3 regions of the Vibrio aphrogenes genome follow, and region 2 is predicted to be linked to each of the others. Evidence: riboswitches for the same ligand, from Rfam matches in the RefSeq annotation. Region 2 holds a riboswitch; each other region holds the start of a gene.
The links. Region 2 has a riboswitch for thiamine pyrophosphate ahead of thiB (thiamine ABC transporter substrate binding subunit). Riboswitches for the same ligand answer to the same signal wherever they lie in the genome.
Positions count from the first base shown of each region.

Region 1 (11,014 bases), 230 kb from region 2:
AGACCATTCATTTGCGGTTCTAGCGTTGAGAGCTCCTGAAAAGATAATGGGTCACTCGGCCATGTTTCACGTGAAACATCGATGTGTTTTAAAGCCAATCTGGCAATCACTAACGCATCTTCGACTGGGAAACCTTGTGCGATAGCAGTAAGAAACCAGCAATAATGACGTAGATAATTCGCTTTATCGATACCTTGCTTTTGTGCCACTTTTACTGTTCTCCCATCAGCAAAGCGACAAATATCGAGGTATTTATCACTGCCCGCCACCCCAATATAAAGATGAGCAACCTTAGAATCGTCACCTTCACAGTTTGCTGGCTTTACCCCATAACGAATGGCGATATCAAACTCTCCTGTGATGGAAGTATCACCGGTAAACTGAGGTTGAATATAATAACGGTTATCTTCCGTTACCACCTGACAGGCAAAAAGATTGCTATCAATATTGTGTGCAATTGTTAGAGAAAGAGGTGCTAACCCCACTTCTTGTGCTGCGAGAAAACAAGCTTGTAATTGCGTTGCCAACAAATCATGAGCCTCGACACACAACTCAATTCGATTCATGCACAGCCTCCTGTTGCTCACCTGAATGAGATGTCTCTTCATCAATGCCGGTAACCGCAGGATGATATAACTCAGAACCGGATGCTAAAAATTCAGCCGATTTTTGTTTCATCCCTTCTAAGGGATCATCCAACATTTTTATTTCAATGGCCTGATCAGCAGCAACTTGTTCCGTGTCTTTAGCATACTCACGCACTTCTTGAGAAATTTTCATTGAGCAAAACTTGGGGCCACACATCGAGCAAAAGTGAGCCACCTTGCCAGATTCTTGTGGCAAGGTTTCATCGTGAAAAGCTAAAGCTGTTTCAGGATCGAGAGAAAGGTTAAATTGATCATGCCAACGGAATTCAAATCGAGCTTTCGACAAAGCATTATCGCGAATTTGCGCCCCTGGATGGCCTTTAGCTAAATCCCCAGCATGCGCTGCTAATTTATAAGTAATCAGGCCGGTTTTAACATCCTCTTTATTCGGCAAACCTAAATGCTCTTTGGGGGTGACGTAGCACAACATCGCACAACCAAACCAACCTATCATCGCCGCACCAATACCAGAGGTAATATGATCGTATCCCGGTGCAATATCGGTGGTTAAAGGGCCAAGAGTATAAAAAGGCGCTTCATGGCAATGTTTCAATTGCTCATCCATATTCTCTTTGATCATATGCATTGGCACATGCCCTGGGCCTTCAATCATAACTTGTACATCGTACTCCCAAGCCACTTTAGTCAGTTCACCTAAGGTGCGTAACTCAGCAAACTGAGCTTCGTCATTGGCATCAGCAATAGAGCCCGGGCGCAGACCATCTCCAAGTGAAAGTGCTACATCGTATTGAGCACAGATTTCACAAATCTCACGAAAATGAGTATATAAAAAGCTTTCTTGATGGTGAGCCAGGCACCATTTGGCAATAATAGACCCCCCACGAGAAACAATACCAGTTACACGTTTAGCGGTTAAAGGCACATAGCGCAACAACAAACCGGCATGAATGGTAAAGTAATCCACCCCTTGTTCAGCTTGTTCAATTAATGTATCTCGCATCACTTCCCAAGTTAGATTCTCAGCAATGCCATTCACTTTCTCTAAAGCTTGATACATAGGAACGGTGCCAATCGGAACAGGGCTATTACGCAAGATCCATTCACGGGTTTCATGAATATTTCGCCCTGTTGATAAATCCATAACCGTGTCGCCCCCCCATCGAGTTGACCACACTAACTTTTCGACTTCTTCTTCAATAGAAGATGACACCGATGAGTTACCAATATTGGCATTCACTTTGATTAAAAAGTTACGCCCAATGATCATTGGTTCCGATTCAGGATGATTAATATTGGCAGGAATGATCGCCCGTCCTTCGGCCACTTCTCGGCGCACAAATTCAGGCGTAATTTCTTTAGGTAAATGCGCACCGAAGTTTTGTCCTAGGTGCTGCTGATTCAGTTGCTCATCAGCAAATTTTTGACGCCCCATATTCTCACGAATAGCAATAAATTCCATTTCAGGGGTAATGATACCTTTACGAGCATAATGTAACTGGGTGACACATTGTCCAGTTTTGGCTTTACGAACGTGAGGTAAATTGCCGTAACGTAGATCATCAAGCGTTTCATCATTTAAACGTTGTTGAGTAAATGATGACGATACAGCTTTTAAATATTCAGTATCGTGACGCTCCTCTATCCAGCGTTCTCTGAGCTTAGGCAGTCCTTCGTAGAGGTTAATTTCATAATTAGGATCGGTGTAAACACCAGAGGTATCATAAACTTGAATTGGCTCATTTGGCTCAAATACCGGTTTATCTTTTGAACCACCAATCAAACTATCCGCAAGGCTAATCTGACGCATAGGTACTCGTAAATCAGGGCGACTGCCTTCAATATAGACTTTCTGTGAGTTGGGATAAGGTTGAACCGATAATGAATCAATAAAGTTTTTAGCAGCCATTCTGGCTTGTTTACGACTTGACGACATAGCATTTTCCTTTAACTGTATGAGTTAGACCCTATATAGGGAAATGCTTGACGGATTTGATGCACAAGAATGTCACTGTGAAATACAGCTACATATATAGAGGGGTAATTGATGTAAAGATTACTCTTCTCTCGTTCCCTTCGCAGGTATTAGCCTGATCAGGTTCAACGGATCCCGCAATGCGGTCTCAGCCTTATGGCACTCCGACAAGTGAATATGATTATAACAATTAATTAACGTATGACAATAAGGTAAGCTAAGATTAATTTTTAATCAGAAGATGAAAACCAACCCAAGCGGCAGAAATACTCAAGAATACGTTCAAGAATACGTTTAGACCCATTTTAAAAAATGCACCTTGCTGCATCAGTAGCACGTTATCCATAGAGAATGTTGAAAAGGTTGTCAGTGCGCCTAAAAAGCCTAACCCAATGATAAACCTCCATGGGCTTGCCGATATCATTTCATTTTGCAAAGCTGCCATCAGTAACCCCATAATGGCTGAACCCACAACGTTTACTGCTAATGTGCCGTAAGGAAATCCTTTACCTAATAAATAGACACACAGTTCAGACACTAAATACCTAGAACATGCACCAAATGCCCCGCCTAATGCTATATAGCCTAAAATCACTAATTGACCCACAATCCACTCGCCTTAAATTAAAATGTAATCAAATATATCGTACTTTATCTATCATGATGATCTTTGTCACTACAATCTAAGTTTTAATCTCTCTCACAGCTCATAATGGAGGATAAACTGATGTACACAGATAAAAGACTGACTCTATATTTAATATAAGAATAGATAAAATTGACGAGACTTTTCTTAATTTATGCTCATCACAGGAATTAGAAGGTCAGAAATGACATAAGAAAAAGGCTTAATAGCAAGGCTGAAATTTTTGATAACTCGTTGGTTTACAATTAACTTTTTTAAAAACGAAAAGTTAAACCCAGGTTATCGAGCCTTTTAACAAGCAAGAATGATCAGATAATTACTACAATTGGAATTAGTACCATTGAGATTATCTATATTCATATTGGATATTTCATTTTCTACAGACGTAAAAAAGCCCGACTCTTACGAATCGGGCTTCTTACTCTTTATTCAAGATATGTAAGTGGCGGAGTGGACGGGACTCGAACCCGCGACCCCCGGCGTGACAGGCCGGTATTCTAACCAACTGAACTACCACTCCACAGTGTCTATTCAGTATAAATATTTGTTTATTTTAGTTTTTTGAAAACTAAAATAAAAAATTAAAGCCTGGCGATGTCCTACTCTCACATGGGGAGACCCCACACTACCATCGGCGCTACTTCGTTTCACTTCTGAGTTCGGCATGGAATCAGGTGGGTCCAAAGCGCTATGGTCGCCAAGCAAATTCTTTTGTTAAACGCTCAAGCGTTTAACTTAATTCGGAAAGCTGCTTTGTTATCTCTAACTCGTTCTCACACTCATTCAAGCATGTCTTATATCTATTAAGTCCATCAAAACCCTTTAGGTGTTGTATGGTTAAGCCTCACGGGCAATTAGTATTGGTTAGCTCAACGCCTCGCAGCGCTTACACACCCAACCTATCAACGTTCTAGTCTCGAACAACCCTTTAGGACACTTAAAGTGCCAGGGAAGACTCATCTCAGGGCTCGCTTCGTGCTTAGATGCTTTCAGCACTTATCGATTCCGAACTTAGCTACCGGGCAATGCCATTGGCATGACAACCCGAACACCAGAGGTTCGTCCACTCCGGTCCTCTCGTACTAGGAGCAGCCCCCTTCAATCTTCCAACGCCCACGGCAGATAGGGACCGAACTGTCTCACGACGTTCTAAACCCAGCTCGCGTACCACTTTAAATGGCGAACAGCCATACCCTTGGGACCGACTTCAGCCCCAGGATGTGATGAGCCGACATCGAGGTGCCAAACACCGCCGTCGATATGAACTCTTGGGCGGTATCAGCCTGTTATCCCCGGAGTACCTTTTATCCGTTGAGCGATGGCCCTTCCATTCAGAACCACCGGATCACTATGACCTGCTTTCGCACCTGCTCGAATTGTCATTCTCGCAGTCAAGCGGGCTTATGCCATTGCACTAACCACACGATGTCCAACCGTGTTTAGCCCACCTTCGTGCTCCTCCGTTACTCTTTGGGAGGAGACCGCCCCAGTCAAACTACCCACCAGGCACTGTCCTCACCCCAGATAATGGGGCTAAGTTAGAACATCAACACTACAAGGGTGGTATTTCAAGGTTGACTCCACATCCACTGGCGTGAATGCTTCAAAGTCTCCCACCTATCCTACACATGTAGGGTCAATGTTCAGTGCCAAGCTGTAGTAAAGGTTCACGGGGTCTTTCCGTCTAGCCGCGGGTACACTGCATCTTCACAGCGATTTCAATTTCACTGAGTCTCGGGTGGAGACAGCGTGGCCATCATTACGCCATTCGTGCAGGTCGGAACTTACCCGACAAGGAATTTCGCTACCTTAGGACCGTTATAGTTACGGCCGCCGTTTACCGGGGCTTCGATCAAGAGCTTCTCCGAAGATAACCCCATCAATTAACCTTCCGGCACCGGGCAGGCGTCACACCGTATACGTCATCTTACGATTTTGCACAGTGCTGTGTTTTTAATAAACAGTTGCAGCCACCTGGTATCTGCGACTCCCGGCAGCTTAGAGAGCAAGTCTCATCACCGCTAGGAGCGTACCTTCTCCCGAAGTTACGGTACCATTTTGCCTAGTTCCTTCACCCGAGTTCTCTCAAGCGCCTTGGTATTCTCTACCCGACCACCTGTGTCGGTTTGGGGTACGATTTCTTACAAACTGAAGCTTAGAGGCTTTTCCTGGAAGCATGGCATCAATGACTTCACTACCGTAGTAGCTCGACGTCGTGTCTCGGCCTTAAGATTTCCCGGATTTACCTAAGAAATCAGCCTACGCACTTGAACCTGGACAACCATCGCCAGGCCCACCTAGCCTTCTCCGTCCCCCCATCGCATTTGTAAGAAGTACGGGAATATTAACCCGTTTCCCATCGACTACGCTTTTCAGCCTCGCCTTAGGGGTCGACTTACCCTGCCCCGATTAACGTTGGACAGGAACCCTTGGTCTTCCGGCGAGGGAGTTTTTCACTCCCTTTATCGTTACTCATGTCAGCATTCGCACTTCTGATACCTCCAGCAAACTTCTCAGTTCACCTTCAACGGCTTACAGAACGCTCCCCTACCCAGCACAGTAAACTGTACTGCCGCAGCTTCGGTGTATAGCTTAGCCCCGTTACATCTTCCGCGCAGGCCGACTCGACCAGTGAGCTATTACGCTTTCTTTAAATGATGGCTGCTTCTAAGCCAACATCCTGGCTGTCTGAGCCTTCCCACATCGTTTCCCACTTAGCTATACTTTGGGACCTTAGCTGGCGGTCTGGGTTGTTTCCCTCTCCACGACGGACGTTAGCACCCGCCGTGTGTCTCCCGGATAGTACTTACTGGTATTCGGAGTTTGCAAAGGGTTGGTAAGTCGGGATGACCCCCTAGCCTTAACAGTGCTCTACCCCCAGTAGTATTCGTCCGAGGCGCTACCTAAATAGCTTTCGGGGAGAACCAGCTATCTCCAGGTTTGATTGGCCTTTCACCCCTAGCCACAAGTCATCCGCTAATTTTTCAACATTAGTCGGTTCGGTCCTCCAATTGATGTTACTCAATCTTCAACCTGCCCATGGCTAGATCACCTGGTTTCGGGTCTATACCTAGCAACTCGACGCCCAGTTAAGACTCGGTTTCCCTACGGCTCCCCTATACGGTTAACCTTGCTACTAAATATAAGTCGCTGACCCATTATACAAAAGGTACGCAGTCACACCACGAAGGTGCTCCTACTGCTTGTACGTACACGGTTTCAGGTTCTATTTCACTCCCCTCACAGGGGTTCTTTTCGCCTTTCCCTCACGGTACTGGTTCACTATCGGTCAGTCAGGAGTATTTAGCCTTGGAGGATGGTCCCCCCATATTCAGACAGGATAACACGTGTCCCGCCTTACTCGATTTCACTGATTATGATGTGTCGGTTACGGGGCTATCACCCTGTATCGCCAAGCTTTCCAGCTTGTTCACCTGCATCATTAAAAGCTTAAGGGCTAATCCAATTTCGCTCGCCGCTACTTTCGGAATCTCGGTTGATTTCTCTTCCTTCGGGTACTTAGATGTTTCAGTTCCCCGAGTTCGCCTCATTAACCTATGTATTCAGTTAATGATAGTTGCTTATGCAACTGGGTTTCCCCATTCGGAAATCGTAGACTCAAGTGGCTTTTACTGCCTAATCTACGCTTATCGCAAGTTAATACGTCCTTCATCGCCTCTGACTGCCTAGGCATCCACCGTGTACGCTTATTCACTTAACCATACAACCCAAAAGGGTCTTTATGTATGTTCAACTAAATAAGGTTTTAGTTTGTTGATATTTAAGAGGGTAATCTTAAATATCGTTGCCGGACTCAATAGATGTTTTTGCCTACTTTTATGAAAAAGTAGATAAAAACTAGAATACAAGACACTTGAATGTGTGTTGTGTGTTTATCTTAAAGATAAACATTGAGAACTTTTATTTGATAACTTAATTACAGCCTTGAGCTGTTTTATTTTACTTTTTCAAAAGTAAAAACAAATTAAGCTATCAGTCAGCTTTCCAAATTGTTAAAGAGCATAAAGCATAAAGCTTTAATCAATAACCGAAGTCATTCATTAAAACTCTACTTTAATCTAAGTAAACCTAATCAATCTGTGTGGGTACTCATCAAAAATAATCTTCGTATAAGGAGGTGATCCAGCCCCAGGTTCCCCTAGGGCTACCTTGTTACGACTTCACCCCAGTCATGAACCACAAAGTGGTAAGCGTCCTCCCGAAGGTTAAACTACCTACTTCTTTTGCAGCCCACTCCCATGGTGTGACGGGCGGTGTGTACAAGGCCCGGGAACGTATTCACCGTGGCATTCTGATCCACGATTACTAGCGATTCCGACTTCATGGAGTCGAGTTGCAGACTCCAATCCGGACTACGACGCACTTTTTGGGATTCGCTTACTTTCGCAAGTTCGCTGCCCTCTGTATGCGCCATTGTAGCACGTGTGTAGCCCTACTCGTAAGGGCCATGATGACTTGACGTCGTCCCCACCTTCCTCCGGTTTATCACCGGCAGTCTCCCTGGAGTTCCCGACATTACTCGCTGGCAAACAAGGATAAGGGTTGCGCTCGTTGCGGGACTTAACCCAACATTTCACAACACGAGCTGACGACAGCCATGCAGCACCTGTCTCAGAGCTCCCGAAGGCACACCTGTATCTCTACTGGCTTCTCTGGATGTCAAGAGTAGGTAAGGTTCTTCGCGTTGCATCGAATTAAACCACATGCTCCACCGCTTGTGCGGGCCCCCGTCAATTCATTTGAGTTTTAATCTTGCGACCGTACTCCCCAGGCGGTCTACTTAACGCGTTAGCTCCGAAAGCCACGGCTCAAGGCCACAACCTCCAAGTAGACATCGTTTACGGCGTGGACTACCAGGGTATCTAATCCTGTTTGCTCCCCACGCTTTCGCATCTGAGTGTCAGTATCTGTCCAGGGGGCCGCCTTCGCCACTGGTATTCCTTCAGATCTCTACGCATTTCACCGCTACACCTGAAATTCTACCCCCCTCTACAGTACTCTAGTTTGCCAGTTTCAAATGACCTTCCGAGGTTGAGCCCCGGGCTTTCACATCTGACTTAACAAACCACCTGCATGCGCTTTACGCCCAGTAATTCCGATTAACGCTCGCACCCTCCGTATTACCGCGGCTGCTGGCACGGAGTTAGCCGGTGCTTCTTCTGTTGCTAACGTCAAGCAACGCAGTTATTAACTACGAAACCTTCCTCACAACTGAAAGTACTTTACAACCCGAAGGCCTTCTTCATACACGCGGCATGGCTGCATCAGGCTTTCGCCCATTGTGCAATATTCCCCACTGCTGCCTCCCGTAGGAGTCTGGGCCGTGTCTCAGTCCCAGTGTGGCTGATCATCCTCTCAGACCAGCTAGGGATCGTTGCCTTGGTGAGCCATTACCTCACCAACTAGCTAATCCCACATAGGCGTATCCAATAGCGCAAGGCCCGAAGGTCCCCTGCTTTGCTCCGAAGAGGTTATGCGGTATTAGCCATCGTTTCCAATGGTTATCCCCCTCTACTGGGCAACTTCCTATGCATTACTCACCCGTCCGCCGCTCGTCAGCGAAATAGCAAGCTATTTCCTGTTACCGCTCGACTTGCATGTGTTAGGCCTGCCGCCAGCGTTCAATCTGAGCCATGATCAAACTCTTCAATTAAAGTTTTTGTGGCCGCTCTTAAATAAAGAGACGACCGGCTCAACGAATACTGACTTCAAAACTATTCTTCTTAAAAAGAAGAAGTAACTTTAAAGCTATTATCTATCCAACAGATAGATAATGAATTGACTGTGCCGCTATTATTTATTTTCACTTTAAAAAGTGAAATCAAACCAGCTCAAGGCTGACTCTTTTAATAGCCGTTTGGTCACTCAGTTCATTGATAAATCTTTTTGATTATCATCAACGAGTGCCCACACAGATTGATAGGTTTAAATTGTTAAAGAGCGTTGTTCTTATCGATAATGCTTAGTGCATCTCGTTGAACAGGGCGGCCATTCTAGCGCTTTAAAAGTTAGTGTCAAACACTTTCTTACAACTTTTTTTCGCAAACCTTTTTGAGAAGGTTTTGACCTCTAACCCGTGCTGCAGCTTGGCTGCGTGCTCCGTGTCAGTGAGGTCGCATTATAGAGAGTTAACTTAGCTTGGCAAGCCATTTTTTACGTTTTTTTGTTTTTATTTACCGTTCGTTCAAAAAAGACACTAAAGCTTTTATTTTTGCTACTTTTTACAGCGATTTCTCGATGCTTTTTGTAAATTGAGTCACTTTTTCCCAATTTGTGTATTCCACTTCTTTACTTGTATCCGTTTCACCTTTGGTCATTCTCATAATCAATTGAATCATCATTCGATCAAACCAAGAATAACGTGGATATAATAGTGCCCCAGCAAAAACACCAATCTTTTTCGGTTTCCATGGAGATTTCTTCAAGAACGTCTGAATATAGACACTACCTTCTGGTGTATCCTTGCCTTCTTTACGAGCTGTCAGATTGACACTATAGAAGTAGGCATCAGCAGCGTTTAATTGTGCTAGATGACGGTCAATAAAACGATAGAGTTTCTTATTAAAACGTCCGTAACGAATAGAGGCCCCAATAATAAGGGTATGATACAAACCAAAGTCGACAGTATGCGCTTCGTGTAGATTAATGAGGTTACAATGACTTTCCCCTAATTCTTGAGCCATATATTGGGCAATTTTGTAGGTCTGCCCTTCTTGGGTGGAATACAAGATGAGGTATTTTTTTTCGTGCATTTAACTTTTCCAAAATGTCGGTGTAAATAAAATAAGTAAGGTAAAGACTTCTAGTCGCCCAAATAACATGGAAATAATTAATACCCACTTAGCAGCATCATTCACGTTAGCAAAATGAACGGACACATCTCCAAGTCCTGGCCCCAAGTTATTTAAAGTGGCGGCTATCGCAGAAAAAGCGCTGAGCTCATCCATACCTGTCGCAATCAAACCTAACATACAAAGCACAAAAACGAGTGCGTAAGCAGAGAAGAACCCCCAAACCGCATCCACGACACGTTGAGGTAGAGCTTTATCGCCAATCTTGATTGGAAAAACCGCTCTAGGGTGAACTAACCGCTTTAGCTCTCGCCCACCCTGTAGAGTCAATAACAAAACACGAATCACTTTTAAGCCGCCGCCGGTCGAGCCTGCACACCCGCCTATAAAAGAAGAAAATAACAATAAGACCGGTAAAAATAATGGCCATTGAGAAAAACCGGTGGTCGTAAAACCGGCCGTTGTTGAAATGGAAACCGTTTGGAACAACACTTGGTCGAACGTTTCAAAGGTAGTTAAGTCATTATTATGAGACAGTAAAATAAAGAAACACAATAAAAAGAGTAATACCTGAATCGTAATAAATGCTCTAAATTCCGGATCGCGCCAATAGTACTTAGGATGAACACCACCTGAAGCAAAAACGGCAAAGTGCAGCGAGAAATTACAGGCAGAGATCAATAAGAAGACGACGGTAATCATGTTGATCACTGGACTATTAAAATACCCCATACTGGCATCATGAGTGGAAAACCCACCGATCGCTATGGTTGAAAAGCTATGACAAATCGCATCAAACACACTCATGCCCGCCAACCAAAAAGCCAATGCACAAGCAATGGTAAGGCTGAGGTAAATGTACCACAGCACTTTCGCTGTCTCGGCAATACGTGGTGTCATTTTGCTATCTTTTACCGGCCCTGGAATTTCTGCACGGTATAACTGCATTCCACCGATGCCAAGAATTGGTAAAATA
Region 1 covers NZ_AP018689.1:81,308-92,321, reverse strand. The annotation lists gene thiE (thiamine phosphate synthase) at 1-566, opposite strand, end outside; gene thiC (phosphomethylpyrimidine synthase ThiC) at 553-2,541, opposite strand; TPP riboswitch at 2,660-2,757, opposite strand; gene crcB (fluoride efflux transporter CrcB) at 2,804-3,187, opposite strand; tRNA gene VCA1004_RS00415 (tRNA-Asp) at 3,670-3,746, opposite strand; rRNA gene rrf (5S ribosomal RNA) at 3,813-3,928, opposite strand; rRNA gene VCA1004_RS00405 (23S ribosomal RNA) at 4,060-6,947, opposite strand; rRNA gene VCA1004_RS00400 (16S ribosomal RNA) at 7,358-8,900, opposite strand; gene hemG (menaquinone-dependent protoporphyrinogen IX dehydrogenase) at 9,469-9,999, opposite strand; gene VCA1004_RS00390 (TrkH family potassium uptake protein) at 10,000-11,014, opposite strand, start outside.
Region 1: it holds a riboswitch for thiamine pyrophosphate, as region 2 does, so the genes downstream of both, thiC (phosphomethylpyrimidine synthase ThiC) here and thiB (thiamine ABC transporter substrate binding subunit) in region 2, are expected to answer to the same signal.

Region 2 (11,014 bases):
CCACTGGCATGGGGGAAGTGGTGCTGATTTTCTACAACAAATTCACCAAGTGTGCGCATGGTCGACATGATTATTCCTTTTAGAGTGTCGTTAGGCTTAACAAGACTAATACCTTCAAAATTAAGGTTTATGCGATTGTAAATTGGCAAACTTTTTAATGGTAATGAAGTAACTTGTAAAATGTCACAAATGTGACCTCTAAAGGTTAAAGAAAGGCACTGATGACTTGACTCAGCAAAAGGATTCCGTTCATAAGGTGCAGATTGTGGTCATGTGACAAAAGTTCAGCATTTATGTGTATTCTCAGCGTACTTTTTGGCGACTTTACGGTACTATTTGCTTTCATTTTTCCAATCATCGACGCCTCTCAAATGAGGTAGGAACCGCGGTTATGCATATTCATATTCTTGGTATTTGTGGCACATTCATGGGCGGTGCTGCAGTTTTAGCTCGTCAACTTGGGCATAAAGTCACAGGCTGTGATGCCAATGTTTACCCACCAATGAGCACGTTACTTGAATCACAAGGCATTGAAATAATTGAAGGATTTGACCCTTCGCAATTAGATCCAGCACCGGATTTGGTAGTGATTGGTAATGCCATGAGCCGAGGCAACCCTTGTGTTGAATATGCTTTAAATCACAATTTGAAATACACCTCAGGGCCGCAATGGTTACAAGAGTTTCTCTTACATGATCGTTGGGTTTTAGCTGTCTCCGGCACCCATGGTAAAACCACCACTGCCAGTATGCTGGCATGGATTTTAGAAGATTGTGGTTATGCTCCGGGATTCTTAGTCGGTGGGGTTTTAGGTAACTTTGGGATCTCGGCTCGTTTAGGCGAAAGCATGTTCTTTGTGGTTGAAGCTGATGAATATGACAGTGCTTTTTTTGATAAGCGTTCTAAGTTTGTGCATTACCATCCGCGTACATTAGTGATGAATAACTTGGAGTTTGATCATGCGGATATTTTTGACGATCTTGAAGCGATCAAGCGGCAATTTCATCATTTGGTCCGTACTGTGCCAGGCAATGGGCGTATCTTAGTTCCCACGAATGATGAGGACTTAAAAGATGTGATTCAGCGAGGCTGTTGGAGTGAGCTTGAATACATTGGTGATGATGGGCATTGGAAAGCGGAGAAAATTCAAAAAGACGGTAGCCACTTTAAAGTTTATTTAGATGGCCAATTGCAGGCTGAAGTCCAATGGGATTTAGTGGGTGAGCACAATGTTAATAATGCTTTAATGGCGATTGCTGCTGCCCGTCATGTCGGTGTGACGCCAGATCTTGCGTGTGAAGCTTTAGGGAAATTTATTAATACCAAGCGCCGTTTAGAGCTAAAAGGTGAAGTTGGTGGCATCAAAGTGTATGACGATTTCGCTCATCACCCTACGGCGATTAATCTCACTTTAGAAGGTTTGCGTAATAAAGTTGGTGATAGCAAGATCATTGCCGTTTTTGAGCCTCGCTCGAGCACCATGAAAATGGGAGTTCATAAACAGACTTTAGCAGCGGCTTTTCAACATGCTGATGAAGTGTGCTTATACCAACCTAATAATATTAAGTGGAAGGTACAAGAGGTAGCTGATCAATGCCCGCAACCAAGTTATGTAGATGACAATATGGAGCATTTCGTCGCCCATATTGTGGCGCGTGCGCAATCTGGCGATCAAATTCTGGTGATGAGTAATGGTGGGTTTGAAGGCATTCACGCTAAATTGTTACAAGCATTAGAACAGAAAAGTAGCTAATCACCTTTTGATAATCTATGGATCTTAACTCTTAATGAAGAGTGCGAGAGCAAAAAGAACATAGTAGGCAAAAAGAATAAAGTAGGTAAAAAGATCATGATGATCTTTTTGCCTACTAAAGCGATAGGAAAAAGCATGACGCCAACAACCGATAAACGAATCACTTTAGCTTTTACCGGCGCTTCTGGCGCGCCTTATGGGTTACGTCTCTTAGAATGTTTACTGGCTGCGGATTACACTGTGTATCTGTTGATTTCTTCTGCTGCTCGAGTGGTCATGGCGACGGAACATGATTTGAAATTACCGTCAGGACCAGAAGCAGCGCAACAAGCCTTGGTGAAGCACCTAAATTGTGCCACGGAAAAGCTGGTGGTGTGTGGTAAAGAAGATTGGTTTTCTCCAGTAGCTTCCGGTTCGGCAGCCCCTAAAAAAATGGTAGTGTGTCCTTGTTCTGCTGGGAGTGTTGCCTCGATTGCCCATGGTATGTCAGACAACCTGATTGAGCGCGCCGCCGATGTGGTGCTAAAAGAGCGGGGACAACTACTGTTAGTGGTGCGTGAAACCCCTTTCTCGACCTTGCATTTGGAAAATATGCACAAATTATCACAAATGGGGGTTACGATTATGCCTGCGGCCCCAGGCTTTTATCATCAGCCAAAGACCATTGATGACTTAATCGATTTTATGGTGGCGCGTATACTTGATCATCTTGGTATTGAACAAGGATTAGTGCCTCGGTGGGGCTATGATCAACGTAACTAACACTTTTGTTTATAACGACTAGATTGATTGTATACAAAACACTACAATCTAGACACGAATGACCTCTTGTGACTGGAGAGGTTGTAACGAGATGACTCATCGGGGTGCTAACTTAGACGTTGGCTGAGAAAATACCCGTGACCTGAACCAGATAATGCTGGCGTAGGAAATGAGGTAGGGATTCCTTCCTTTTCCTTGGCCGGGTATTAATAACGCTCACTAAAAAGGATGCCTCTAGTGAACTTCACCTCAAAATCTTTGACCTTATTCGCACTTTCCTGTTCAACTCTTGCAGCGATGCCAGCAATGGCGGAGCAATCACCTGTCTTAACTGTGTATACCTACGATTCCTTTACTTCTGATTGGGGACCTGGGCCAAAAATAAAAACCGCTTTTGAAAGCCAATGTGGTTGTGAGCTGAATTTTGTTGCCTTAGATGATGGGGGCTCGGTATTGAGCCGCATTCGCATGGAAGGAAAAAATACTCAAGCGGATATCGTGCTGGGCTTGAATAACAATATCATGGCACAAGCGCAAGCCACAGGGTTACTGGCAAAGCATCAAGTTGATACTTCGAAAGTGGTTATTCCTGGTGGTTGGAATAGTCCATATTTTGTGCCGTTTGATTATGGTTATTTTGCTTTTGTGTATGACAAAACCAAAATGAAAAACCCACCAAAGAGTTTGAAAGAGCTTGTTGAGCGTGATGATTTTACGATTATTTATCAAGATCCTCGCACTTCCATTACCGGCCAAGGTTTATTGCTTTGGATGAAAGATGTGTATGGCAATGACGCCGCCAAAGCCTGGCAACAGCTGGCGAAAAAAACCGTCACTGTCAGTAAAGGTTGGTCAGATTCTTACCCGATGTTTTTGAAAGGCGAGAGTGACATGGTGTTGTCTTATAACACTTCACCGGCCTATCACATCATTGCGGAAAATAATCCTAATTACGCCGCGGCCACGTTTTCTGAAGGGCAATACGCACAAATTGAGTTGGCCGCCAAGCTCAAAAGCTCAAAGCATCAAAAGCTGGCGGATGAGTTTATGCAGTTTATTCTCAGTGATGATTTTCAGTCGGTAATGGCCACAGGTAATTGGATGTACCCAGTGACGGATGTGCCGCTACCTAAAGGCTATGAGCAATTAACGATGCCGAAAGCCATGTTGTCATTGGACCCTGACGTGGTTGCTAAGCAGCTAAAAAGTTGGACGCGTGAATGGCAAATGGCGCTGACCCAATAATGCATCAGGATCGGATTTGTAGCCTGCCAATCTCAGGCTACTGGCTACTTGCTAGGGTTGTTGCATGGTAAAGGTTGCCGTCCCTAAGTTTGGTATTGTTATTGCGCTAACGATTGGCTTGTTTGTGCTATCAACTGTGGCGGCCTTAATTCAACATGCCCCCACCTTGAATGTCGGCTGGATTGTCTCCGATCCGTATTTGCGTCACATAACGTTTTTTAGTTTTTATCAAGCCGCCTTTTCTATGCTGTTAAGCGTTGGGCTGGCCATTCCGGTGGCTCATGCTTTATCTCGGCGTCATTTTTTTGGAAAATCCTTACTGCTTAAGCTTTTTGCTTCAACTCTGGTGTTACCGGTTTTGGTGGGGGTTTTTGGCTTAGTGGCTATTTTGGGCAATAGTGGGTTAATTGCTCAATTATTTCAATCGCTTGGTAGTCGATTGCCATTTTCTATTTATGGTCTTAATGGCATTTTGATTGCCCATGTCTTTTTTAATCTACCGTATGCGAGCCGTTTGTTATTGCATGCTTTAGATTCGATTCCAAATGAGCAACATAAACTGTGTGCCCATCTTGGAATGCAAGGTTGGGATAAGTTTCGCCAAGTTGAATGGCCACGAATGAAGCAACAGTTGCCGCATATTGCTGGTTTAGTCTTTATGCTGTGTTTTACCAGCTTTTCAACCGTGATGGTGTTGGGAGGCGGGCCTAAATCAACGACTATTGAACTGGCGATTTACCAAGCGATTAAATTTGATTTTGACTTACAAACTGGAGCGATTTTAGCCTTATGGCAAATGCTGCTATGCGGTAGTTTAAGTTTATTGTTGTTGAAGTTAACGCGAACCTTACCCGCTTCGAACTCGGCCCATCACCAAGGATATCGCTATTTTATTGATAGCCGAGCAGCCAAAGTTTGGGATGGATTTTGGATTATTGCCGCGATGTTTTTGGTATTGCCACCCTTGATGATGGTGGTGATCCAAGGGCTGAATCCTCACTCTTTTGTTGTGTTGCAACAAGGTAAGTTCTGGCAAGCTTTCAGTGCATCACTGCAAATTGCGATGCTGGCAAGTACTTTGGCCTTGGTGTTCGGGGTTGCTATTTTATTGACCAGTCGAGCTTGGATATTAAAAGGTCAGCAACACCGAGCCAGTCAGATTGAATTAATGGGCACCATTATTTTAGTCACCCCCGGGATTGTGATCAGTACCGGGCTATTTTTGTTGTTACGTGAACAAGTGGATGTATTTAGTTTGGCATTTTGGGTGGTGATTGCGATTAATAGCCTAATGGGGCTGCCGTATATTATTAAAACCTTGAATCAGCCTATGTTACAAACCGCACAGCAATATCACTACCTGTGTCAAAGCCTTGGTATGTCAGGCTGGAGTCGTTTTCGTTTAGTAGAGTGGCGGGCATTAAATAAGCCAATCGCTCATGCTTTTGCTATTTGCTTTATGTTTTCGATGGGGGATTTAAGTGCGATTGCTTTATTTGGGAGCCAGTCTTTGACGACCTTGCCTTTGTATTTGTTTCAACTCTTAGGCAGCTATCAAATGGACGCCGCCGCGATGGTGGCATTGTGTCTGCTGATTTTTAGTGTGTTGTGTTTTACGTTAATTGAACGAGTTTTTAAACGTGGTAGCCAATAATGAAACAACCCCTTAAGCCGCACTCTGTCGCGATTGCCTTACGACAAGTGCGCTATGAATACCAAAACGAAAGCTTTGAATTTGAACTGCAATTACCCACGGGCGCTATCATGGCCTTAATGGGGGCAAGTGGGTCTGGTAAATCGACACTACTCAGTTTGCTGGCAGGGTTTATAGAACCTCATTCAGGCTGCATCTTAATTAATGGGTATAACGTGGTGGGAACCGCCCCTCATTTACGTCCGATTGCGATGCTATTTCAAGAACATAATTTATTTACCCATCTTACGGTTCGACAAAATATTGGCTTAGGGCTGCACCCGGGATTAAAACTGACATCACAGCAGCAACAACAAATACAAGAAGCGGCGCAGCAGGTTGGTATCGAGGATTTACTGGATAGGCTTCCTGAGCAATTGTCTGGTGGGCAAAAACAACGGGTTGCACTAGCGCGTTGTTTTGTTCAATCACACGCTATCTGGTTATTGGATGAGCCTTTTTCGGCCTTAGATCCTATTTTACGAGAAGAGATGCTGCAATTGGTGGCGAAGTTAGCCAAGCAGCGTCAAATCACAGTGTTGATGGTTACTCATCATGTGAGTGACGCTAAGATGATCGCCACTCATTTTGCTTTTATGCAACAAGGGCAAGTTAGTGAAGTGGGAGAGATTGAACGTTTAAGTCTTAGTCACCATAACCAAGGATTCACCGCCTTTCTTACTGCCGGAGGGCTGGAAGCTTAAACAATGATTCTTTCTCGTTTGTCTGAGATCGGTTGCCTGTAAATACCATCCGGTGTGCAGACGCTGAACTGAGCGCAAATCAGAACACAAAACAGCGCCTGCCTGATATTATTTTTGGGAGGCGAGTGAGCGTTTCGAGTCGATGTAATAGCATAATGCAGAATAAAACATCATGACATAACCAAGGACTTCGGTGCCTTCTTCAGCAATATTTTTGACGGTACGAACAAAGTCATCACCTAAAATCCCTTCCCATAAACTGCCCATACCAAATAGGCGAGAAAAAACCAATAAAATCGCCAATCCGACCATCATTGAAGTGCTATTTTTATTTTGCACATGCTCACATAACCCTTGGATGGTTTTTTGTGGTTGTTTGGCCGCATAGCCAATAGCGCTAAGGGCAACAAGGAGTGCGGGAATAATCCAAAACCCATGATAGATAAGGTCAAAAAACGCATCTAATTCACGGATGAATAAGCACGCAAAAAAGCCAGTAACTAAAAGGTAGGCGTGACGAGTCTCGGGTTGGTGTTTGGCAATCAAAGCAAATAAGCAAGTGGCAATCAATAACATGCTTTCTTGTAATAACTCGGTTAAGGAAAGTTCGCCTAAATGATTATCAAAATAAAAGATATCAATACGAATGCATAAAACAGGTAAAGCGACTAGCAGAGCTAAAATAAGGAAGCGTAGTATGGCACGCTTGATGATCGTGATGTTTTTATCGTTTTGCATTATGGGGACCACTTGTGGTGAGCGGGTGCGGAAACTGATGTTTTGTGACTCAGATCACGCCACTCGGTTTAAACAAGCGGCTGATGGTAATGCGATCGCTTAAAGTTCTCTAATATCATTTTGGACTAAATTTATATTTTTTAATTCTAACAAAACGATATTGTCTCAAATTAATAGGATATTAACGGGCTTTTCTCAGTAACCTCAGCTGCGAATCATTAGAAGTCACTCAATACAGTGCTTAGGTATCTAACTTATTTAAAATCAAAGTAATAGGATAGATATTTTTATCACTTATATCTCAGCGAGGTAGACTTGTTATTGTGACACTCTTATCCTCGGTTGAGCTTAAGTAAAAAAACGGGCGTAAATTCGCCCGTTTTAGAGGAAGACAGATTATAAGTTTTCTTCTGCAAATTCGGCTAAACGGCTGCGAACCACGCCATTTAAGTGAATATTGGCGCTGCCTTCAAAGTTTTTAAAGCGTTCAACAATATAGGTTAAGCCTGAGGTGACAGGGGTGAGGTAGGTGGAATCGATTTGCGCTAAGTTCCCCGAACACACAATTTTGGTGCCTTCACCACAACGAGTAATGATGGTTTTAATTTGTGAGGCGGTGAGGTTTTGGCATTCATCAAGCAACACAAAAGCATTTTGAATGGAACGACCGCGCATAAAGTTAATCGATTTAAATTGGATGTTGGCTTTATCGCAAATGTATTTTAAGGATCCTTCGGTGCAATGATCATTTTTATGCAAAGCTTCTAACGTATCAGTAATTGCCGCTAACCAAGGCATCATTTTTTCTTCTTCCGTACCGGGTAAGAATCCGATGGCTTCACCGATATCTGGGGTATTACGGGTGACGATGATCTTATCGAACATCTTTTTCTCTATCGTCATTTCTAATGCGGCAGCCATGGCTAACATGGTTTTCCCACTCCCGGCGGCTCCGGTCAAAATGACCAAGTCGATGCTAGGGTCTAATAAGGCGTCCATTGCCATGCCTTGATAAATATTTTTGGGGTAGACATCCCAAGCATGACGGTGCAGCAGTCGTTCTCGACTTAAATCACGAATTTTAGCGTTGGTTGGATGAAGCTCTTCAACTCTTCCTGCAAAATCCGTGTCTTGGTCAATTAAATATTGATTAATAAAGGTGGGCTCTAAGCCTTCACGATCCACTAAATGGAAGGTTTTACTGCCTGAGGTGTGGCTTTCTACTTGCTGGAAATTATCCCAAAAACTGCCTTGATATTCGGTAAAGCCTTTGGTGAGGTATTGAACATCATCAATCAATTGGTCAGTACGGTAATCTTCGACAAATTTAACGCCTGCACCTTTTGCTCTCAAGCGCATGTTGATGTCTTTGGTGATCAGCACCACCTCACGAGGGGAGCGGCGATTTTGTAGTGACAACACACCATTTAAAATTCGGTTATCACCGGCTTTATCGGCAAAGGCTTTGTCGGTTTCTTGTACATCATAATCGGCAAGAATAGAAAGGGTACCTGAGGTTTGGTGTTCGTAACCAAAAGGGATGCCTTGGGAGATTTCTTCGGGAGTGGCATCGTGAAAAATCGCTTCTAGAGCTCGGATAGCGACTCGGGCATCACGTGCGACATCGCGTTTGCTGTCTTTGATGCGGTCGAGTTCTTCTAAAACTGTCATGGGAATGACAACGTCGTGTTCTTGAAAGGAATAAATAGCGTGCGGTTCGTGCAGTAGGATATTGGTGTCTAAGACAAAAATCTTGCGAGACAGTTTGTCTTGTGAGGTACGGCTGGTTAGCGTTTTTTCATTCGCGCCCATAGCATCTCCTTTTTCCGCGTTGCGGAAGGCTAGCAATGTTTGATTGCCAGAGGTCGCTGCTGATCTACCTCTAATGTGAGAGGTATGAGAGGAACATCCTATTCCTCTTTGCTATCGAGTGTGTCGGTAGCGTGCAGCTACATAACGATCAAACCCTAAGTGATTAAGCACTGACATTCGAATAAGGTCGAACCCGTTTGTTCAGTACTTATCATGAGTATATGAAAGATTGTGACTTTCATCCTTACCATACCTCTCAAATATTGACACTTTTATGGCAGTTGAAAAATTAAGTTTAATTCAGGGTGATATATCAGGTCTCATCAAGTAAGATGTGCCACTTTTTATTTCTCTGAAAGACTCTTCTTTTTATTGGGCGTAAGGCTTGGTTGATGGCAAAAAGTTTTGCTTACAACGTCAATATCAAGGGACGACAGAGGGTGGTTTAGCGTGAAGTTTTGTGAGAAAAAATCATGAAAAACCACTAAAATAGATTTCAATACAGTCAGATTCATAAGGTAGTCGATTACATGGCATTTGCGTTAGGTCAGCGTTGGATTAGTGATACAGAAAGTGATTTAGGACTGGGTACGGTAGTGGGGCTGGATGCTCGTACCGTGACCTTGATGTTTGCGGCATCGGAAGAAAACCGCTTATATGCACGCAATGATGCGCCGATCACTCGGGTAATATTTAACGTTGGGGATGTGATTGAGAGTCAAGAAGGTTGGACGCTCAAAGTGGAACACGTCGACGTGCAAGAGAATGTATTGACTTATATTGGTACTCGTCAAGATACACAGCAAAGTGACGTCGCATTGCGTGAAATTTTCCTTAATCATCAAATTCGTTTTAATAAACCGCAAGATAAATTGTTCGCCGGTCAAATTGATCGCATGGATAATTTTGTGTTGCGCTATAACGCATTAACCAACCAATACCAACAGCACAAAAGCCCAATGCGTGGTTTATGTGGCATGCGTGCCGGCTTGATCCCTCATCAATTGTATATTGCTCATGAAGTGGGTCGTCGCCATGCACCACGTGTTTTATTGGCTGATGAAGTGGGATTAGGTAAGACCATTGAAGCTGGCATGATCATTCATCAACAAGTGCTAACAGGCCGTGCTGAGCGTATTTTGATTGTGGTGCCAGAAACGCTGCAACACCAATGGTTGGTGGAAATGATGCGTCGCTTTAATCTGCATTTTTCAGTATTTGATGAAGAACGTTGCTTAGAAGCCAAGGCCGATGCTCTTAACCCATTTGATACGCAGCAATACGTTTTATGTTCATTGGATTTCTTAAAGAAACATGAAAAACGTTACCATCAAGCGGTGGCCGCGGATTGGGATTTATTGGTAGTGGATGAAGCGCACCATTTAGAGTGGAGCGTCGATGCACCAAGCCGTGAATATCAAATGATCGAAGGCTTAGCCGCGAAAATTGCTGGGGTCTTATTATTGACCGCCACTCCAGAACAATTAGGCCATGAAAGCCATTTTGCTCGTTTACGTTTACTCGATTCAGATCGTTTCTTTGATTATCAAACCTTTGTCAAAGAAGAACAACAGTATGCGCCAGTGGCCGAAGCGGTCGCGAGTTTGGAGTCAGGTAAGCCATTAACCAATGATGAGAAGAACAGCATTACTGAACTGCTTTCTGAGCAAGATGCAGAGCCATTATTCCGAATTTTAGATGGTTGTAGCTCGCAAGCGGAATTTGACCTTGAACAGAAAACACTCGCCCGCCAAGAGTTGATTGATAACTTAATGGATCGCCATGGGACGGGACGTATTTTGTTCCGTAATACTCGTGCGGCTATTCAAGGATTCCCGCAACGCCATGTTCATTTACTCGACATGCCGATGCCAGAACAATATAGCCGTGCCATGCGCGTATCTAAAATGATGGATGGTGATCTTCCTGAACAAGCTCAAGCCTTGAAAAATTTATACCCAGAAGAGATCTTGCAAGATCTTGAGGGCGATAAATCCTCATGGTGGAACTTTGATCCTCGTGTGAGCTGGTTGATCGAAAAAGTCTTGGCAAAACGTGCTGAGAAAATCTTAGTGATCGCATCGCGTGCCACTACGGCATTGCAATTAGAGCAAGCCTTGCGTGAACGTGAAGGGATCCGTGCGACGGTTTTCCATGAAGGCATGTCGATTTTAGAACGTGATAAAGCGGCGGCCTATTTCGCTCAGGAAGAAGGTGGTGCACAAGTGCTAATTTGTTCGGAAATCGGCTCAGAAGGTCGTAATTTCCAGTTTGCTAATCAGCTCGTGATGTTTGATTTACCGTTTA
Region 2 covers NZ_AP018689.1:315,073-326,086, forward strand. The annotation lists gene fbp (class 1 fructose-bisphosphatase) at 1-68, opposite strand, end outside; gene mpl (UDP-N-acetylmuramate:L-alanyl-gamma-D-glutamyl-meso-diaminopimelate ligase) at 392-1,753, shown strand; gene VCA1004_RS01565 (flavin prenyltransferase UbiX) at 1,889-2,515, shown strand; TPP riboswitch at 2,606-2,701, shown strand; gene thiB (thiamine ABC transporter substrate binding subunit) at 2,744-3,760, shown strand; gene thiP (thiamine/thiamine pyrophosphate ABC transporter permease ThiP) at 3,825-5,414, shown strand; gene thiQ (thiamine ABC transporter ATP-binding protein) at 5,414-6,157, shown strand; gene VCA1004_RS01585 (hypothetical protein) at 6,266-6,895, opposite strand; gene VCA1004_RS01590 (PhoH family protein) at 7,292-8,707, opposite strand; gene rapA (RNA polymerase-associated protein RapA) at 9,238-11,014, shown strand, end outside.

Region 3 (11,014 bases), on a different replicon from region 2:
CTTGGCGGAAGGCGCTTTTATTTCCAGTCTTGCGATGTTATTTGCACCTTTTGTAGGCTGGTTGCTTTTCAAACAAAAACCTATTCGTATGTTTTGGGTTTCATTACCTTTTGCGATTCTTGGTTTAGGGTTTTTATCTCTCTCTAATGGCTACCATCAATCCCCAAGCCAGATTTGGTTTCTGATTTCAGCCGTGTTATTGGCCTTTCATTTCAACTTTAATGCTAAGTATGCGCAAAGCGTGCCAAGCTTAGTTCTTGCGTGTATCCAGCTTTTTGTAGTGGGTGTGGTGGCTTCTATCGCCTCATTACTTTTGGAACAATGGCCAACAGAGATATCCAATATTACTTGGCTGTGGGTAGGACTTAGTACCGTAGTCGCAACAAGTTTACGCTACGTAATGCAAACCATTGGACAAAAATTAACGACATCAGGCAATGCGGCAATTATTATGATTTTAGAACCTGTCTGGGCGAGTTCATTGAGTGTGGTATTTTATGGTGATGATATGCCTGCTGGAAAGATTATTGGCTGTGGTTTAATTTTGTGGTCACTTTTCGTTTATCGAGGGGGCGCAAAACTATTAGAAAGGCGACTCCGCTCATCTTAACTCAGCTAAAATTAATTCAACAAGCCACAATAAAGGCGATTCAACCCACAAAACTTGACCATCATTTCGTGGATTGGAACGATTTTGAACTATCGATTTTTTTGAGTGCCCTGTTTTAACTGTCTTTTGTGAACGTCAATACTTCTTTTAAAGGCTAAAGGCTAAAGGCTTTTATGGCTTAGCATGAGCTGTTTGAGCTCTTGAGCGGCTTTAGTCGGATCGCAGGACTGACAAATAGCAGACACTAAGGCAATACTAGGGACGCCCGTCTGAGCAATCTCAGCGATATTGGTATCGGTAATTCCACCAATGGCAACTAGTGGCTTATTGCTTTGCTTCACTGCGTTACTTAGCCCTGCTATTTCCCATTGATATTGGGTATCGAGTTTAGTTGCGGTATTAAAAATGGTGCTGATGCCTACATAATCCACATCCAATGTTTGCGCTGCCTGTAATTGCTCAGGACTTTCTACCGTAAGACCGACTATTTTATCATTACCCATCAATCGCCTTGCTATTTCAACTGGCATATCGGATTGCCCAAGATGCACGCCATCAGCCTCGACGGCTAATGCGACATCGACACGATCGTTGATAATTAAAGGAACTTTATTGTTTTTCAACGTTGCTTGCTTAACGTCCACTAAAGAATCAGCATTAAAAGCATCAATGAGGGTTTTTACAATTTGTGCCCTTTCGATAAATTGACGAACGTTATTATTTTTGTGGCGAACTTGCACGATAGACACTCCGCCCAACAAAGCTTGATGAATTAATCGCTGCAAAGCCTCGCCGCTGGTCCCTTCATCCGTCACCAAATACAATGGGTAGTTAAAATCGCGATTAAAGCTCATAAATAGCACTCTCTAAAGTATATTCAATTGCTTGGGCATCTAAGCCATAAAGTTTATCTAAAATATTGACCTGCATTGAACCCGGCCCTTGACTGTGTTTAGCGGCTAATTGACCACAAACGCCCAAAATCGCAGTGGAGCATAAACCTGCACAATCAAGGTCTATGGCAGCAAAGGCCCCCGTTAAAGCAGTATGGGTACACCCCATCCCCGTAATTTTAGGCATCCATTCATGACCATTGTTAAACTGATGGATGCCCTGGTTCGTAACTACGTAATCTAACTGGCCAGAAATGACCACTTGCCGCGCACCATAATGATCAATGAGATGTTGCGCCGCAAGTATCGCCTTTTCACTGGCATCTAAAGCATCGACACCCTTGACTTGGCTTTTTACATTCGCCAAAGCCATGATTTCGGAAGCATTGGCTCGCACGATAAGCTTATCGGCTAATTGACTAAACTCTTGAGCCACCTGAGTTCTTAACTGACTAGCACCACATCCGACAGGATCGAGAATGACTGGTTTACCGCATAAATTAGCTTGAATAATGGCAAAGCGCATACGCTCAACCCAAAGTGAGTCTAATGTGCCAAGGTTAATCACTACCGCTTTAGCAATATTCACCATTTCAGCCATTTCTTGACGACTATGCGCCATGATGGGTGAAGCTCCAATAGCCAGTAAGGCATTCGCGGTATTATTCATCACGACATAGTTGGTCACATTCAAAATCAAAGGCTGTGTGTAGCGGAGCTGTTGTAATCGCTGAGAAATGATCGCATGCATGGGTAACTCCTAGGTAAAATCGATAATCAAGGTCATGATTAATGAAAAGCATAAAAGTGATGAACGGGGCCAGAACCTTTGCCAACACTTAATTGATCGGAAGCTTGTAGTGCTTGTGAGAGATAGGCTTTGGCCTTTTCAACCGCTTGATTTAAATTTTCACCTTGCCCTAAGTAACAAGCGATGGCCGAAGATAACGAACACCCCGTACCATGCGTATTTGGAGTGACTATTCGAGGATGAGAAAACGAGGTAACTTGATGCGCTCGAATCAACCAATCGGTACTTTGTGATCCTTGAAAGTGCCCACCTTTTAACAACACATCGACATCGTTAAATGTTGGACAAGATTGAACCTTCTCAATTAACTCCGACATTTGCGCTTCAGTATGCGATTTTTGACTGCCTAATAACAATTCAATTTCTGGTAAGTTAGGAGTTAGAACATCTACTAAAGGAATTAAACATTGCTTAAGCGTTTCAATGGCTTTGGGTTGAATAAGGGGGTCTCCACTAGTGGCGACCATGACGGGATCTAACACAACATTCATTAAGTTATAGTGCTTTAGCTTTTGTGCGATTACTTCAATAATCTGGCTATCATTCAACATGCCGATTTTAACCGCAGCAATATCCATGTCGCTAAAAATCGCGTCTAATTGCTCAGCAACAAATGATGGTGATACTGGAAAGATTGACTGTACGCCTTGTGTATTTTGCGCCGTTAAAGCGGTAATAGCCGAACAAGCATATCCCCCCGTCGCAGAAATTGCTTTTATATCGGCTTGAATACCTGCTCCACCACCAGAATCAGAGCCCGCAATGGTAAGAATATTTGGAATCTTAGAGGATGAGTTATTATGAGACATATTACTTCCTTATGCGCATGGAAGTAATAGACGTGTAGCGAAAAGCTTTCTCCAGGAGACACGTACATTAGTTCCCTACGCCAATGTTAATTGGATCAGGTTCAACGGGTCTCACCTTGGTGATCTCAGCCTAATGGCTCCCCGACTAATATTGGTTAATCTAAAGGCCAAACTGGGTAAAGTAAAGCGTTACCTTATTCGATATGATTATTCTATTGAATGCTAGCTCTATCATTATAAAAGCAATTTCACTGCGAACATGTTAACGTCTTATCTCTCATCAAGGCTGGCTGTATAATTACGGAAACAACACAATCATGGATGGATTACTCTTAGAATCTCAACATATCCTCAGAATGAGTGTCTTTCTCATCATTTTTGCTCTTATGGCGACTTGGGAAGCGGTTCACCCCAGAAAAACGCTCAGTCAGCCCAAATGGTATCGTTGGTGTAATAATTTAGGTTTAGTGATCATCAATAGCCTTCTGTTACCACTCTCCTTACCTTTCCTCGCGATTATGGCAGCCTCTATCGCTCAATCACAAAGTATCGGGCTACTGAATCAATTTACACTTCCGAAACTACCAGTAGTGATTTTATCCATCATATTATTGGATATGTGTATTTATTGGCAGCACCGTATTTTCCACCAAGTACCGCTATTATGGCGCTTACATCGAGTTCATCATGCAGACCAAGATATTGATGTCACCACAGGTGCACGTTTTCATTTTATTGAGATATGGTTATCCATGATTTTGAAAATAACGATCATTTTCGGCTTAGGTATCCCGGTGATTGCTGTACTCTTATTTGAAATAATCTTGAATGGCTGCGCCATGTTTAATCACAGTAATGTCAAGATCGCTCCTCAACTCGATAAAGTGTTAAGAAGTGTCATTGTGACGCCAGATATGCATCGAGTTCATCACTCTGTCTACCGCAACGAAACGGATAGTAATTACGGCTTTTGTCTTTCCTTATGGGATCGTGTTTTTGGGAGTTACATAGCGCAACCCAAAGCAGGACATCAAAATATGCAAATTGGGATTAATCGATTCCGTTCATTGAAAGAACAAGGGCTGCTCAAGATGCTGACGCAGCCGTTCCGAGATCGCTAATCGTGACCGTGTCACTAAAAGAACTTCAACCAACGCAATAAGATAAACTCAAAAATAAACGTCACCACAAGCCCGACACAAAAGACCATAAAGGCCATCGGATTATCGACCCCAGGGATGCCGCCAATATTAATGCCAAGTAACCCGGTTAAAAAACTTACCGGTAAGAAAATGGCTGCAATCACCGTAAAAAGATAGGTGTTACGGTTCATTTTTTCCGCTTGGTCTTGTTCGATGTCCGCCTTAATCAGTTGAATTTGTTCAAGATAAAAATCGATTGATTCATTAATTCGAATCACCGTATCCAATGAGTTACGCATTTTTAATTCAACATCTTCCATTTCTGGATGCTGGACTTCCAAAAAATCATCATGCGCATAACGCTGTGGTTTCATAAAACGACGTAACTTGAGTAATCGCTTATGAATGACATGCAGATCATGATGGTTACCATTGCCTTCTTCAATTTCAAACAGCTGATCTTCCACCGTATCTAAAAAGTGTGCAATGTTTTGATTTAACCCATCAATGATCGCCAATAATAACCGAGCCGTGGTTTTCGGTCCGCGTTGTTCATCGAGTGCTTGACGAATTTCCGTAATCGCTTTTGAAGATATCTTCCGTGTCGAAATTAAAATGCCTTTGTGCCATAAAATACGAACACTAAGCATATCATCTGGCATCGCGCCTTCATTGAGATTAACGCCTCGCATGATGAGCAAAAATGACTGATCTTCAAATAACTCAAATCGAGGTCGGGTATCATCGGCAAGCAAGCTATCCACTACCCCTGTTTCAAAATCATTTGCCAACAGCCAATGGCGTAATTCTTTGGCTTCACGCTGGCAATGATACCAATGATGCTCTTGAAGCAAACCAAGTGGCTCTGTGGGTTCCACTCTTTTGGCAGGAAAGGTAGAAAAATCCCAAGATTCAATCAAAAAGCTATGCGACATAGTGTGTACTCTATTCTTCGATTAATACTACGTCCTATTTAGGCAGAGGAAACCTTACGGTTCAAGAAATAGTTATGATTAATGATGATTATCGTTACAATATTAAAAAGTTATCACTAACAGATGATTATCATCACTCCATCAAGGATGACCTTCAATGAAGAAACTGCTTATCAAGAAAATTAAGATCGGGATGTTATTTGTCATTCCTTTGGTCTTTGCTGGCTGGGTGGTCAATGCAATCGTAACCTTTATGGATAAAACGGCGGCGTACTTTCTACCAGATAGCTGGCATCAATTATTAAGTGGTATTTGGGGCTTTGGGCTCTTTGCTGCCTTGTTGCTAATGCTCATTATCGGAATCATTTTTGATGGTCACTTACAGCAACGTTTTTATACTTGGCTCTCAGATAAAACCATTAACCGGATTCCTGGCTTTGGCATTATCCATAACTCCACCAAGCAAATCATGGAAGCCTTAACCTCGGAAGAGTCTCCGTTTAAAAAACCGGCTTTTGCACGCTCTTGGTCCGGCGAGAATTCGAAAGAAATAGTATTTGATTTGGGGCCGACTTGGATGATTCCAACTCAAAATGGCGAGAAGTTTATGGGGCCAGATGGTCAATTTTATCCAGTTCCAGAAGAAGGTTATCATGTGGTTTTTGTCCCTCAAGCGATTAACCTTTCTAATGGTTATGTACGCTTTGAAAAACAAGAAGATTTACTTTATGTGCCGCATTTATCGGTTGAACAATTGACTGCAACGTTGATTTCATGTGGCTTAACCTTACCGAAACAACCGAATGATGCTTTAGGTAAGGTCTTGAAAAATGAGCAAGAAATGCAACAAGCTTTAGCCGAATGGAAACAACAAGCGTCTAATCCTACCTCCAAGCAGGAATCTAAAAACAAATAATATCGCCGTTGTTTTATTAAGAGCCGTTCATATTTCAGGCTTAACCGACTCTAAGCTCATTAACGGCAAGCTATTTGACTATAGTTTTTAAATTAACCATAGCTTTTAAATTAACCATGAGTATTTAAATTAACCATAGCTTTTAAATTAACCATGAGTATTTAAATTAACCATAGCGTTTAAAAATAGCCTGCCAGACGTAACTTAATCGAGGGGTTATTGAAAGGCTGGACGCTGCGCAAGTTTTTCATACCAAGCGTTAATATTTGGATACGTTTGTAACGCTTTGATCTCTAAAGCACGTTCACAAACAAAGCCCACCAATAAGAAAGCAGTAATATCGGCAACGCTGAGTTTGTCACCGGCCACAAAAGCATGACGACTTAACTGCTTATCGAGCTTTGGTAAGAACTCTTGTACACGTAATTTAGACTCTTGTCCCCACTCCGGCACACAACGTTCACGGTCACTATATACGCCCGATAAATTGCGAAATGCTTGGAAGCCCGCATATAAACCATCTAATTCCACAATGCGTTGCCACATTTCGACTTTACCTGCCTCGGCCGGTGTTTCACCAAACAAAGATTTATTATTGGTTGCTTCAGCAAAATAACGGCAAATTGCAATACTTTCACTAATGTTGGTTCCATCATCTAGCTCTAGCATCGGCACTTTACCATTGACACTTTTATCAAGGTATTCAGGAGTTAAGTTTTCACCATCGCGGACATTAAGCTGCACCCTTTCCACTTCAATCCCCATCTCTTTAAGAAAGATCCCCACACGAAGAGAACTTGGGTTGGTAGCAAACTCATATATTTTCATGACTGATTTCCTTTTCTGAACGTTCGTTTAGATATAAGCTAACCAATAACTAAACGATCAGTCAACAATTAGTTTAAGTCGTGAACGGTTTTTGCTACATTGAATGACCACTGTGGGTAACTCCTCCCAACGATTAACAGGCCGTTAAGTTGATTTGTTAAATAAAATAATCAACAAAACCAAAGACAAAGGCCGAGGTCAACTTCAATTAAGTGAGAAATATGGCTAGAAAAAGCAATTTTGATAGAGATGAGAAACTGATTGAAGCTATGCAGCTTTTTTGGCAACAAGGGTATGCCAATACCTCGATTTCCGATCTCGTCGCACATTTAGGCATTAATCGCTTCAGTATTTATAACGCCTTTGGAGATAAGTACGCCCTTTACCAAGAAGCGTTAGAATATTATTTCGAACATACCAGCAAACCTGCCGCTCAAATGCTATTTTATCCAGAAGCAGATCTTCATACTCTGGAAAGCTTCTTATTAGCTTTTGTTGAGCGACAAAAACAACAACAATTTGGCTGCTTTATTCAAAACGCTTTACTTGAACATGGCCCACGCGATCAATCCGTACAAGGTGTGGGCAACAAACTCATGCTGCATTTAAGTGACGGCGTCACTCATTGTTTAAGCAATGCAATAAAACTTGGACAGCTTCATCCGCAAGCTGATCTTAGTGGCTTAGTCTCTCTTATTGTCACTCACATTCAAGGCATTCGTGTACTAGGTAAAGCGGCGCAATATGGTTATTTAGAAACGGCCACACAAGCCTTGTTCGGCTTATTAAAGTCTCAAAAACTAGACTCAATCCATTAAAAAAGCGGTGAGCCATCTCGCCCCACCGCTTATCTTTGTTTGTACTCTCTTTGCTCGTACTATCTTTTTTATAGATTAATACTAGTACGTTAAAGTTTGTACACTGATAGTGTTGTTACATCTTCATCGTGATGGTGTGAATTACCACATCAAATCATCTGGTACAACAAAGTCAGCATACGGATCGTCTTCATCTTGCTCTTCTTGAGTCAATACATTATTCAATACAATACTGTCTTCATCTCGCTGATAAATTTTATCAGCCACACTGGCAGGAATGATCGCATAACCCTCTAAATAACGGGCAATTGCCAAACGGCCTTTGGTCAGTTGGTCTTGAGTCGGCTTATCTACATACAGCTTTTTGACTAAAGAACCATCCGTAAAGTTATAACCAATCTCACCGTCGGCGATTTCAATGCGGTTCATTTCAATCAATTGCTTAACTTGTGCCTTCAATTCTTTGCTCAAAACTTGTTGTTTTTGCTCTGCACTCAATGCCTTATCACGTTCAAGTTGTGCTTTTTTATTGGCTTCTACCGCTTCTCTTGCTTCACGCGCTTGTACACGAGATTTCTTTGACGATTTCTTCGCTTTCTCTAATTTTTTGCTGCTAACCAGTCCTGCTTTCAGCATTTGTTCTTGTAATGTTAGTTTTGCCATGAGGTTCTCTTACTGCCTAGTTTGGGGTAATTATACCTTTAAAAAGATCCAATTTGCGAGACGGATATATGCTAGAATCTGCCGCAAATTGCGATTTCACCCATTCGTTATCAGATAAATAACTAACATGAGTATGCCAATGCCCTCTTCCTCCCTTCTTTCCATCACTGAAATAGAATCTCAAGTTGAACAATGGTTACTTGATGTGGTGATCGGATTGAACTTGTGTCCGTTTGCTGCAAAGCCTCAACGTAACAAACAAATCAAGATTTTTGTCTCTCAAGCAACCGTGGAAGAACAATTACTTGAAGATGTGTTTCAAGAACTGACTACTTTGGTGAACACCCCGGTTTCTGAACTTGAAACTACGCTGGTGGTGATCCCAAACATGCTAGAAGATTTTGATAACTATAATTTCTTCTTAGATTGGATTGATGCGCTGATCAAACAAGAAAACTGGGAAGGCGTATTTCAAGTGGCAACCTTCCATCCAGATTACTGCTTTGCAGGTGCGCAACCGGAAGATGCTGAAAATCTAACCAACCGCGCGCCATATCCTGTGCTTCATCTTATTCGTGAAGAAAGTATGGAACGCGCAGTAAAACATTACCCTAACCCAGAAGCCATTCCAGACATCAACATTGCTCGGGTTGAAAGCTTAACCACAGAGGAAAAGCAACAGCTATTTCCTTACCTTTTTAATCTTCGCTCAACTGAAACAAAGAAATAGAACATTATTATGAAACGAGTTGTCCTCTACGTTGCCGATAAATGCCCTCACTGCAAAGCGGCCAAAATGTATCTCGACTCCAAAGGCATTAAGTACCGTTTGTGCAATGCTAAAATGCAACGTGGTCGTAAAGAATTAGAAGCCATTGGCGCTCGCAGTGTACCAGTTCTAAAAATTGGTGATCGCATGATGGCAGGCTGGAATGCCGCTAACTTTGATAAAATCTACAATAGCTAATCTTGTTAAACCCAATTTATGGCCTAGCCTAATCTAGAGCCACTATTTTTAAGCCAATGCGAGCTGGCTAATCAAAAGGTTTGCCCGAGCATTTGCTCTTCCTTTAAGGACATTATTTTGACTAACACCAATACCGCCTTTTCTAGCCTTGCTTTAGATCCGGCATTGATCGAAAACTTAACCTCTTTAGGTTATGAATCTATGACTCCTATCCAAGCCGACAGTTTACCGCTGATGATTGCCGGTAAAGACGTGATTGGGCAAGGTAAAACCGGCTCAGGCAAAACCGCTGCCTTTGGCCTAGGCTTACTGGCAAACTTAAATGTAAAACGCTTTCGGGTACAATCTCTCGTGCTGTGCCCAACGCGCGAATTAGCCGACCAAGTTGCTAAAGAAATTCGTAAGTTAGCACGTAGTATTCATAATATTAAAGTGCTGACTTTATGTGGCGGCATGCCATTTGGTCCACAAATTGGTTCATTAGAACACGGCGCGCATATTCTGGTTGGTACACCCGGGCGTATTTTGGATCACCTAGATAAAGGGCGTATTGATTTATCGGAATTGAACACCTTAGTGCTTGATGAAGCCGACCGCATGCTAGACATGGGCTTTCAAGACGCATTGGATGCTATCATTGAACAAGCCCCAACCCAACGTCAAACATTGTTATTCAGTGCAACCTTCCCGCCAGAAATCAAGAGCATCGCTAATAGAATCATGCGCAACCCTGAACTTGTGAAGGTAGAAAGCCAACACAATCATTCCAGCATTTCGCAGTTTTTCTACAAAACCGATTCGTTTGACGACCGTTTAAAAGCGACACAAATCTTGTTGTTAAAACATAAACCAGAATCATCAGTGATCTTCTGTAACACTAAGCGTGAAACGCAAGAAGTGGCGGATGAATTGCATTACAAAGGTTTTGATGTGATTGCTTTGCATGGCGATCTTGAACAACGTGACCGCGACCAAGCCTTGCTTCGTTTTGCCAATAAGAGCGCATCCATCCTTGTTGCCACCGATGTTGCCGCTCGTGGCCTTGATGTTGAAAATCTAGATGCGGTAATCAACTTCCAACTCGCTCGTGATGCAGAAGTTCACGTACACCGCATTGGTCGTACTGGTCGCGCTGGTAGTAAAGGCATGGCGTTTAGCTTATTTGCAGATAAAGAAATGTTCAAAGTTGCGCAAATTGATGAGTATATGGATATCGCCATTTCACCATCAACTCTACCAGATGACAGCGTACTATCTGAGCCACCTTTTGAATCAAAAATGGCGACCATTCAAATTGATGGCGGTAAAAAACAAAAAGTGCGCGCGGGCGACATTCTAGGTGCATTAACGGGCGGTGATAACGGCGTAGATGGCAAACGAGTAGGTAAAATCCATTTATTCGACATGCGCGCTTATGTTGCGGTTGAAAAAGGCATAGCCAAACAAGCATTGAAGAAAATTTCTAACGGCAAAATGAAAGGCAAAACCTTCCGTGCCCGTATTATCTAGACGTTAATCGTCGCTAGATTTGAAACAATAAACCTTGCCTTGGCGAAATTTAAGGCAAGGTTTTTGTTACTCAATCTAAAATATCATTACAAGTATTTGATAGTAGCGAACTG
Region 3 covers NZ_AP018690.1:487,852-498,865, forward strand. The annotation lists gene VCA1004_RS13445 (DMT family transporter) at 1-610, shown strand, start outside; gene thiE (thiamine phosphate synthase) at 772-1,464, opposite strand; gene thiM (hydroxyethylthiazole kinase) at 1,454-2,254, opposite strand; gene thiD (bifunctional hydroxymethylpyrimidine kinase/phosphomethylpyrimidine kinase) at 2,293-3,123, opposite strand; TPP riboswitch at 3,179-3,277, opposite strand; gene VCA1004_RS13465 (sterol desaturase family protein) at 3,441-4,244, shown strand; gene VCA1004_RS13470 (zinc transporter ZntB) at 4,259-5,200, opposite strand; gene VCA1004_RS13475 (DUF502 domain-containing protein) at 5,358-6,116, shown strand; gene VCA1004_RS13480 (glutathione S-transferase family protein) at 6,333-6,944, opposite strand; gene VCA1004_RS13485 (TetR/AcrR family transcriptional regulator) at 7,166-7,762, shown strand; gene VCA1004_RS13490 (DUF2058 domain-containing protein) at 7,904-8,425, opposite strand; gene VCA1004_RS13495 (DUF1415 domain-containing protein) at 8,565-9,155, shown strand; gene VCA1004_RS13500 (glutaredoxin family protein) at 9,165-9,392, shown strand; gene dbpA (ATP-dependent RNA helicase DbpA) at 9,510-10,901, shown strand.
Region 3: it holds a riboswitch for thiamine pyrophosphate, as region 2 does, so the genes downstream of both, thiD (bifunctional hydroxymethylpyrimidine kinase/phosphomethylpyrimidine kinase) here and thiB (thiamine ABC transporter substrate binding subunit) in region 2, are expected to answer to the same signal.